DNA from 2 places in the Stenotrophomonas sp. YJH_SMC_91 genome. Region 2 is predicted to be linked to the other one. Evidence: riboswitches for the same ligand, from Rfam matches in the RefSeq annotation. Region 2 holds a riboswitch; the other holds the start of a gene.
What was found. Region 2 has a riboswitch for cobalamin ahead of btuB (TonB-dependent vitamin B12 receptor). Riboswitches for the same ligand answer to the same signal wherever they lie in the genome.
Positions count from the first base shown of each region.

Region 1 (4,572 bases), on a different contig from region 2:
TGCCGGCCTGCCGCTGGAGACCGTGCACGCCGCCATGGCCACGCTTGCCGAGGGCTTCGGCATGGACTGGCAGCTGCACGATGGCCGACGCCGCGCGCGGCTGCTGGTGCTGGTCAGCAAACAGGGGCATTGCCTCAACGACCTGCTGTTCCGCGCCCACAGCGGCCAGCTGAAGGTGGACATCGCAGCAGTGGCGTCCAACCACGCCGACTTTGCGCCGCTGGCGGCGTCCTACCAGGTGCCGTTCCACCACCTGCCGGTGACCGCCGATACACGCGCGGTGCAGGAGCAGCAGATCATCGACCTGGTCGAGCGCGAGCGCATCGACCTGGTGGTGCTGGCGCGCTACATGCAGATCCTGTCACCCACGCTGTGCCGCGCGCTGGCCGGCCGTGCGATCAACATCCACCACAGCTTCCTGCCCAGCTTCAAGGGCGCGCAGCCGTACCACCAGGCACACGCGCGTGGGGTCAAGATCATCGGCGCCACCGCGCACTACGTCACCGAGGACCTGGACGAAGGCCCGATCATCGAACAGGACGTGGCCCGCGTGGACCATGCGATGGCACCGCGTGAACTGGTGCGGCTGGGAAGTGATACCGAATCGCTGGTGCTGGCACGCGCGGTTCGCCGCCATGTGGAGCACCGCATCCTGCTCAATGGGCATCGCACGGTGGTATTCCGGTAATCGCCCATCCCGCGTCCGCCGGGCATGGCCCGGCGCTACCACGGGTGCTATCCGGTAGTGCTGGCCGCTGGCCGGCAACTGCAGAGATCCCGAGGTTGCCGGCCAGCGGCCGGCACTACCGAATCCTGATTTCATCCAATGAAAAGCCCCCGGTTCGGCCGTCCCGCGATCTATAGGGGGGGCGTAGTTAGGGGGCTGGATGAATCGATTGTGTTGTTGTGGGCAGGAGCGCGCAAGCGGCATAAGCGGCGTGCGCGGTAGCGCCGGGCCATGCCCGGCGGTCACGCCTCAGACGATCGCGATCCCCGCCTTGCCCAGCGCCTCGCGCACCATCACGTCGTTGGCTTCGGTCACCGGCTTGGTCAGCTCCCACAGGAACTTCACCCGGAAGCCGGACTTTACCGCGTCCTGCGCGCTCCACAGCACGCAGTAGTCACGGGCCAGGCCGCATACGTGCACTTCGCGGATGCGGCGTTCATGCAGCCAGCCGGCCAGGCCGGTGGCCGGGCGCTCGCCATCGGGGCCGTGGTTCTCGCGGAAGGCGCTGTACGAATCCACCTGTTGGCGCGTGCCCTTGCGCAGGATCAGGTCGGCCACGGTCCAGTCCACGCCCGGGTGCAGGGCGGCACCGGCGCTGCCCTGCACGCAGTGGTCCGGCCACAGGGTCTGCGGCTGCGCGTGCAGCAGGATGGTCTCGAACGGGCGTTGGCCGGGGTGCTGGCTGGCGAACGAGGCATGGTCGGCCGGGTGCCAGTCCTGTGTTGCCACCACGGTGCGGTAGCGGCGCTGCACCAGCAGATCGGCAATGGGTGCCACCAGCGCATCGCCCTGGTCGCAGGCCAGCGCACCGCCGGGCATGAAGTCCGGCTGCAGGTCGATCACCAGCAGGGCGACATCGGCGGGCAGGGCGGTCATGGCAGATCCAGCACGAACTCAAGGGGCGACCAGCGTGGCCGCCCCATGCCTGCACGTCAATCGTCCTGCGGCGTCCCAGCGTCCTGCCCGTAGTACAACAGGCCGATCTTGATCCGCTCGCGGCCATTCTCGCGGCGATGGCGGTTGGCATCGCGCAGCGAGTACACGCAGCCGCAGTATTCCTGCTGGTAGAACTGCTCGCGCTTGCTGATCTCGATCATGCGGCTGGCACCGCCGCCCTTGCGCCAGTTGTAGTCCCAGTACTGCAGGCCTTCATAGCGCGAGGCGGCGCGGATGCCGCAGTCGTTGATCTGCGCCATGTTCTTCCAGCGCGAGATGCCCAGCGAAGAACTGATGGTGTCGTAGCCGTGCTCGTGCGCGTACAGCGCAGTGCGCTCGAAGCGCATGTCGAAGCACATCGTGCAGCGGATGCCGCGCTCGGGCTCGTTTTCCATGCCGCGTGCACGGCTGAACCAGTTGTCGGTGTCGTAGTCGCAGTCGATGAAAGGAATGCCGTGCTGCTCGGCGAAGCGGATGTTCTCCTGCTTGCGCAGCTCGTACTCCTTCACCGGGTGGATGTTGGGGTTGTAGAAGAAGATCGCGTAGTCGATCCCGGAGGCGGTGATCGCCTCCATCACTTCGCCGGAACAGGGCGCGCAGCACGAATGCAGCAGCAGGCGCTTGCCGTCGGCGGGCAGGGTCAGGGTGGGGCGTTGGAGCTCGGTCATCGTCAGGTACCGCATGGACCGCCGGCAACGGCGGTGGCCCATGCATCAGCGCGTGGGTGAACGGGTCTGGCCGGATACCGTGAACAGGACGCGCGCGGCCACACCGCCTGCACGCGCAGGACGACGACGGCCCCGGCAACCTCCCCGCGGAGATTCCAGGTCGAGTCAGGGAACGGTCGTGTCCCCCGGCCGGGGCCGGTATTCGGGCTGATGGACACGGGCCGCAGCCCACCTACTACCCGCCGCTTCCCAGGTGCGAGCCCAGTGCTGTTGGCAGGATTCGTTTCCATTCACCGCTGCGGGGCAGCTCCGGAATGGACGCGCGAGGCGCCTTCACCGGATTCCCGTTTAAATCCCTCCCCGCGCCGCAGCGATGGGAGGGATACCTTCGGCGTGTGCAAGGTGGACCTGTTGGTGGCGCCGGTCAAGAGCGCAGGGGTCAGAACCCGCTGCGCTGCAACGGGATCCGACCCCAGCGGAAGGAAGGGGTCGGATCCCGCTGCCACGCAGCGGGCTCTGACCCCGGTCGGGATGCACCTTCAATGCCCCACGGCCGCCCGCGTGCGGATGTCGTCCAGCCGCTGGTCGTACAGAAGATGGCCGTTCTCCCACACGGTCACCATTGCGTCCTCGAAGCCGTCCGGCAGGGTGTCGTCGCCGTTGGCCGGCAGTGGCACCGTATGCAGGCTGCCATCGTCCAGGTGGCGCAGCAGGCGCATGCGGCCGCGCTTGCTGGCCTTGCCGGCGTCGGTGACCGGATCCTTGTAGACGTCGATCCACTCGCCCTCGACCCGTGCGGCCGAGCACTTCAGCGCGAACTTCTGCGTATCGCGGTCCAGCCGCTGCAGCAGCGCACCGCCCATGCCGAAGGCCACGTTGTCGGCGGCGTAGCCGTCGTCGGTGATGCGCTGCAGGATCGCGCGGATGGTGTCCGGATTGATGCCATCGCCCTGGATCACCCGCACGTGGTTGAGCACGCGATAGCCCTTGCCGTTGATCGCGTGGCCGAAGGCTTCATCCAGCCGGCGCAGGCTTTCGGCCACCACCTCCACCGGGTCACCCGAGTCGGGACGGATGACCAGGGTGGCGCCCGACGCGATCACGTCATCGCGCAGGGTGGTGCCCCAGTGTTCGCTGATCGCGCGGTAGATGTCATAGCTGTCCGACACCACCGCCACGATCGAACCGGGCTTGCCGAACTGGCGCAGCATGTTGCGATAGGCGTCCACCTCGCGTTCGCGGCCCCAACTGGTGATGGTGCTGTGCTCGGCGGCCGGAATCGAATAGCCGGCCATCGGCGCGTGGTAGTGCGCGCGTGCCAGGCACAGCGCCGACACGGTATCGGTGCCGAGGAAGTTGACCAGGTGCGCGGCACCGCCCAACGCGGCCGATTCCAGGCTCGATACACCGCGCGCGCCGAAGTCGTGCAGCTTGAACGGCAGCTGCTCCTGCGGGTCGTCGCTGGTCTGCTGCAGGAACGCGGCGATGGTCTGCCGTGCGTGCCAGCTGATGGTGGCCACGGTGACCGGATACCACACGCGCAGCAGCAGCGTTTCCAGATACGACGGCACCCAGAACGCAGCCGGATCGGTCGACTCGATGGTCATCAGTGCCTGGTGGGTGGGCACCACGCTGCCCTCGGGAACGGCGCGGATGCGCACCGGCAGGTGGCCGCCAAGCCGGTCGACGATATCGCGCCAGCCGGCCTCGTTGAACGGTTCGCCATGGGCGGCGAATACCGCAGCAGCGTCGTCGATGTCGGCGTGGGTGACCGGTCGTGCCAGCGCGTCCTTGAGGATCGCCTGCAGGCCGAAGAACACCGTGCGATCGTGCAGGCCGCCACGTGATTCGACGTAGAAGAACGTGGCATCGGTACCCGGCGGGTACTGCAGCCAATGGCTGGCCTTGTAGCTGTCGGTGTTGAGGAGAAGATTATCGAGGTAGTGCATGACGGAAGCTCCTTCGCGTCGAGTGACACCAGCGGTCTGTCCGCCAGTGGGGAGGCCGGGCCTGTCAGCCGCGGCCGAGGAAATACTCCAGGATGTGCAGGTGGTCTTCGAACAGCTGCGGGCCCATGTCCAGGGCTTCACTCACCGGTATCCAGCGCGCCTTGTCGGCGTCATCGCCGCCGCGCACCGGCGGCAGTTCACCGGCCGGGAATTCGAAGTGGAAACCGTGGGTGATGGTGCGGCCGCGCTGGCTGCGGTCGGGGTGGTCGAAGACCTGCTGGCCCTTCAGCGA
Region 1 is NZ_JCAFRT010000013.1:97,943-102,514, reverse strand. It holds gene purU (formyltetrahydrofolate deformylase) at 1-688, shown strand, start outside; gene pncA (bifunctional nicotinamidase/pyrazinamidase) at 977-1,603, opposite strand; gene AC5P5X_RS15825 (epoxyqueuosine reductase QueH) at 1,660-2,346, opposite strand; cobalamin riboswitch at 2,508-2,737, opposite strand; gene AC5P5X_RS15820 (nicotinate phosphoribosyltransferase) at 2,871-4,280, opposite strand; gene AC5P5X_RS15815 (bifunctional nicotinamide-nucleotide adenylyltransferase/Nudix hydroxylase) at 4,345-4,572, opposite strand, start outside.
Region 1: it holds a riboswitch for cobalamin, as region 2 does, so the genes downstream of both, AC5P5X_RS15825 (epoxyqueuosine reductase QueH) here and btuB (TonB-dependent vitamin B12 receptor) in region 2, are expected to answer to the same signal.

Region 2 (4,572 bases):
TCTGCACCAACAAGCCCGAAGCACTGGTGCCGCCGCTGCTGCAGCACCTGGGTATCGGTGATGCATTCGCGCTGGTACTGGGGGGGGATTCGCTGCCGCAGCGCAAGCCCAGTGGCGAGCCACTGCGGCACATCGCCGCGCACTTCGGGCTGCCGGTGGAGTCCTGCCTGATGGTGGGTGATTCGTTGACCGACTACCGCGCCGCCGAAGAGGCCGGCATGCCGATCGCGCTGGTGCGCTACGGCTATCCGCGCGGCCTGGACCTGGCCACCGCGCATGCGGTGGCGGTGATCGACGACCTGCGTGAACTGCCGGGGTTGCGGGGCTGAAGCAGAGGGGTAGTGCCGGCCGCTGGCCGGCAACCCGGAATGCGTTGCCGAAGGTCATGATGTTGCCGGCCAGTGGCCGGCACTACCATGAACGTTGCGCTCACTTCGGCTGGTAACGCACGCTCAACTGGTACTCGCGGCCGGGCTGGTTGAACCATGCCACCGTTTCGTAGCGACGGTCGAAGACGTTGGCGGCACGTGCCAGCAGCGACCACGATGGCGTCAGTGCGTACTCAGCGCGCAGGTCCAGCGTGCCGTAGCCGCCCACCTTCACCGCGTTGGCGGCATCGTCGTAGCGCTTGCCGGCACCCTGCACGGTCAGGCCTGCGCGGAAATCGCCGAAGCGACGGTCGATGTCCAGGCGCGCGGTCTGCTGCGCGCGGCGTGGCAGCCAGTTGTCGAACTGGGTGCTGCCGCCGGTGCGGTTGCGCGGGTCGGTGTAGCTCAGCTGCGCGTTGATGTCGAAGCCGGCCAGCAGCACGCCGCCGGTCAGTTCGGCACCGCGGATGCGGGCCTTCTCCACCTGCTGCATCTTGAAGGTCGCCGCATCGTAGGTGATCAGATCATCGATGCGGGTTTCATACACATCCAGGCCCCAGTGCCAGCCCTGGCCCTGCTGCGAAACGCCCAGGTTGGCACTCTTGGATTTCTCCGGCTTCAACGTCGGCACGCCGCTCCACGGGTCGTACAGATCGCTGAAGGTCGGTGCCTTGAACGCCGTGCCATAGCTGGCGTTGAGGCGCAGGCCGTGGCCCAGCTCCATCGCCCAGCCAACGCTGCCGGTGGCGTGGTTGCCGAACTGCTGGTTGTCGTCGTTGCGTGCGCTGGCCTGCAGCTGGTGGCGGCCGAAGCGGCCCTGGTACTGCACGAACACGCCGGTGTTGCGGCGGCTGTCGACCAGGTAACCCGCGCTGCTGCCATCCAGGTTGTCTTCGCTCCAGTCCACGCCTGCGCTCAGCAGCTGGCCCTCGGCCACGCCGAAATCGCCCTGCAGGGAGGCGCTGTCGCGGTGGGTCTGTGCGCTGCCACGTGCACCGAAGTCGCCGAAGTTGTCCGACTCGTTGTCACTGCGGCCGACGTTGGCGGTGAATGCCAGGCGCTCGGACGGGGTGTAGCGCACCTTGCCGGCCAGCACCTGCTGGCGGGTTTCCGAATAGTTGTAGTAACCGTCGTAATGGTTCCTGCCGTCGGCGCGCAGGGCGCTGCCTTCCACGTTCCACTGGTCGTTGAAGGTGTAGCCACCGCGCAGGCTCTTGGACAGGTTGCGGTAACCGTCGCGGTCGGGCTCGTCGGCGAAGCAGCCGGCGAACAGCGTGGCCGAGCCGCGGCAGGCATCGATGCCGTCGGAATGCTGGTAGGCGATATCCGCACCGAACCAGCCGCGTTCGGTACCGCCGCCAATGCCACCGCTGGCTTCACGCAGGCCGTTGCTGCCACCGCCAAGCTGGAAGTGCGGGGCGAAATCACCCTGGTTGCGGCGGGTGAAGATCTGGATCACGCCACCGATGGCGTCGGCGCCGTACAGGCTCGACTGCGGGCCGCGCACGATTTCCACGCGCTCGATCTGCGCCAGCGGCAGGTCCTGGTACATGGCCAGGCCGAGGTCGGCGCTGTTGATGCGCACGCCGTCCACCAGCACTACGGTGTGGCCGGAATTGGTACCGCGCAGGAACAGCGAGCTCTGCTTGCCGAGGCCGCCGGCATTGGCCAGGTTGATGCCGGCGCGACCGCGCAGCAGTTCCTGCAGCGAAGTGGCCTGGCTGGATTCGATCTGGGCGCGGTCGATCACCTGCGCCGGCGCGATGCTGTCCTGCAGGGCGATCGGGGTGCGGGTGGCAGTGACCAGGATCTGGTCGAGCGCGGTGGTGTCATTGGCGGCCTGGGCCAGCGCGGGCAGGGCGGCCAGCACGGCCAGGGACAGCATTCGGGACTGCAGCTTCATGGGGGACTCCGGGTGCCACGCACGCCCGCGTGGCGAAGGGGAGGAGCCGCGAAGGCAGGCGTGCGCCGATGCCGCAGCGCACGCCACGGTCATCCAGCGCCATGCCCACCGCATCGCGACCTGAGGCTTCCGGGCCGGTCTCCGGGCTTGCCGCCGGGTGGCGCGAGGCCACCGTCCAGGCGCCTTCCCATGCCTGCGGCACAGTGGCGGTGTTGCCTGGAACTGACGTGCTTACCGTTGCGGGGGCAGCGCCGGCCTGGCGTGGAATCACGCGTCACCGGCTTCCCGTTTCAACCTGCCGGCCATGGCCGCAGGTCACCTGGAAGTGCGCGCAGTCTACGGCATCGCAGGCCGTCCCGTTGCGTCGCGCCTGCGCGACTGCCTTTGCTGTGCCTTTAGAATGGTTGCTCGATCCCGTGGTGCCGTTGCCGATGTCCGCCCGTTTTCCGCTGTACCTGCGTCGCCCGTCCGGGACGCGCGCATGATCCTCGACCTGGTCCGCCATGCCGGCAATGGCCGTGACGAGTTCCTTGATGGCCGCAGCGACCCACCGCAGCTGGCCGGGCTGCCGCAGGAGCTGGTCGAGGCCTATGCCGGGCAGCGCTGGGAGCGGGTGATCAGTTCACCGCGGTTGCGCGCGCTGCATACGGCGATGGCCCTGGCCGCGCCGCGTGGGCTGGACGTGGAAGCGGACGAGGAATGGGAAGAGCTGGACTTCGGCGATTGGGACGGGCGGTCGCTGTTCGACCTGCCGGAGGATGCACTGGCGGCCTTCCATGCCGACCCGCACGCGTTCCCGCCGCCCAATGGCGAGAGCTGGGGCCACTTCGAGCGACGCATCGCGCGCGCGCTGGATCGCCTGCTCGATGATGACGATCCGGTGCCGACGCTGGTGGTCAGCCATGGCGGCCCGCTGCGCATGGTGCTGTCGCAGGTCTGCGGCCTGCCGATGTCGCTGAGCTGGGCGCTGCGTATCGACCACGGCACGCGCCTGCGGGTATGGCTGGAGCGCGGTGAGATTGGGCTGGTGGGTGAATTGCTGGAGCTGCAGCAGCCCTGAGCGCACTCGCCGGGCATGGCCCGGCGCTACCGATCCTGCATCACACTGGTTGTGCCGGCCGCTGGCCGGCATCCCCAGGAACGCGGAGGCCTCAATCCTCGTCCGCGCCCTCGGGCACGCTGTCCTCAGCGTCATCGTCGGCATCGAAGCGCTGCTCATGCACCGGGCCCGACGCCGGGCCGGCTGCCTTCAGCGGATGCGCAGCGATGCGTGCTTCGTAATCCTGCACCAGTGCTTCACGCTGTGGCTCGCTCAGCTCCTGCCAATGGCAGTCCAGCAACGCGCCTTCCAGCGAGTACAGCAGGTTCAGGCTGGGCTTGAAGCCGGCGCGCTTGACCTTGACGAAGGCGCCGACGGCTCCGATCGCAACCAGGTCGTCGCGGCTGCGCAGGCCGACCTGGCGCAGCCACGCCGCACTTTTCGGGCCGATGTTGCGCAGCTTCGGTGCGCTCATCCCAGCGCCTCGACGAACACGCGGGCGATGGCTTCCAGGCCAGCCTGATCGTCGGCATCGAAGCGGCCCACCTTCGGGCTGTCGATGTCGAACACGCCGATCAGTTCATCGCCGCGCAGCAGCGGCACCACCAGTTCCGAGCGCGAGGCCGAATCGCAGGCGATGTGGCCGGGGAAGGCGTCGACGTCCTCTACGCGCTGGGTCACGCGCTGGCTGGCGGCGGCACCGCACACGCCCTTGTCCAGCGGGATGCGCACGCAGGCCGGCAGGCCCTGGAACGGGCCGACCACCAGTTCCTTGCCGTCGTACAGGTAGAAGCCAACCCAGTTCAGGTCGGGCAGGGCGTGGTAGACCAGGGCCGAGAGGTTGGCCGCGTTGGCGATGCGGTCGGACTCAGCGTAGACCAGGCCACGGGCCTGTTCCAGCAGCTGGGCGTATTGTTCCGGCTTGCTGCCGGTGAGCGAGGCATTGGCGAACATGCCTGCAGTCTAGCAAGCGCGCCGGGCCGGCGATAATGCACGCTCTGTTGCCCCGTTGGAGCCCGTCGATGCCGTTGCCCGCCACGCTGCCGCCCGCCCTGTTCGTCACCGGCACCGATACCGAGATCGGCAAGACCGCGGTCAGCACCGCACTGCTGCACGCACTGCGCCGGCGCGGACTGCGCGCGGTCGGCATGAAGCCGGTGGCCAGCGGCAGCGAAGACCTGGGCCAGGGCCTGCGCAACGAGGATGCATTGGCGCTGCAGGCGGCCAGCTGGCCGGTACCGGACTATGCCGATCTGAACCCG
Region 2 is NZ_JCAFRT010000003.1:318,995-323,566, reverse strand. It holds gene gph (phosphoglycolate phosphatase) at 1-329, shown strand, start outside; gene btuB (TonB-dependent vitamin B12 receptor) at 430-2,271, opposite strand; cobalamin riboswitch at 2,387-2,609, opposite strand; gene AC5P5X_RS06960 (histidine phosphatase family protein) at 2,753-3,331, shown strand; gene AC5P5X_RS06955 (TfoX/Sxy family protein) at 3,423-3,785, opposite strand; gene AC5P5X_RS06950 (GAF domain-containing protein) at 3,782-4,264, opposite strand; gene bioD (dethiobiotin synthase) at 4,333-4,572, shown strand, end outside.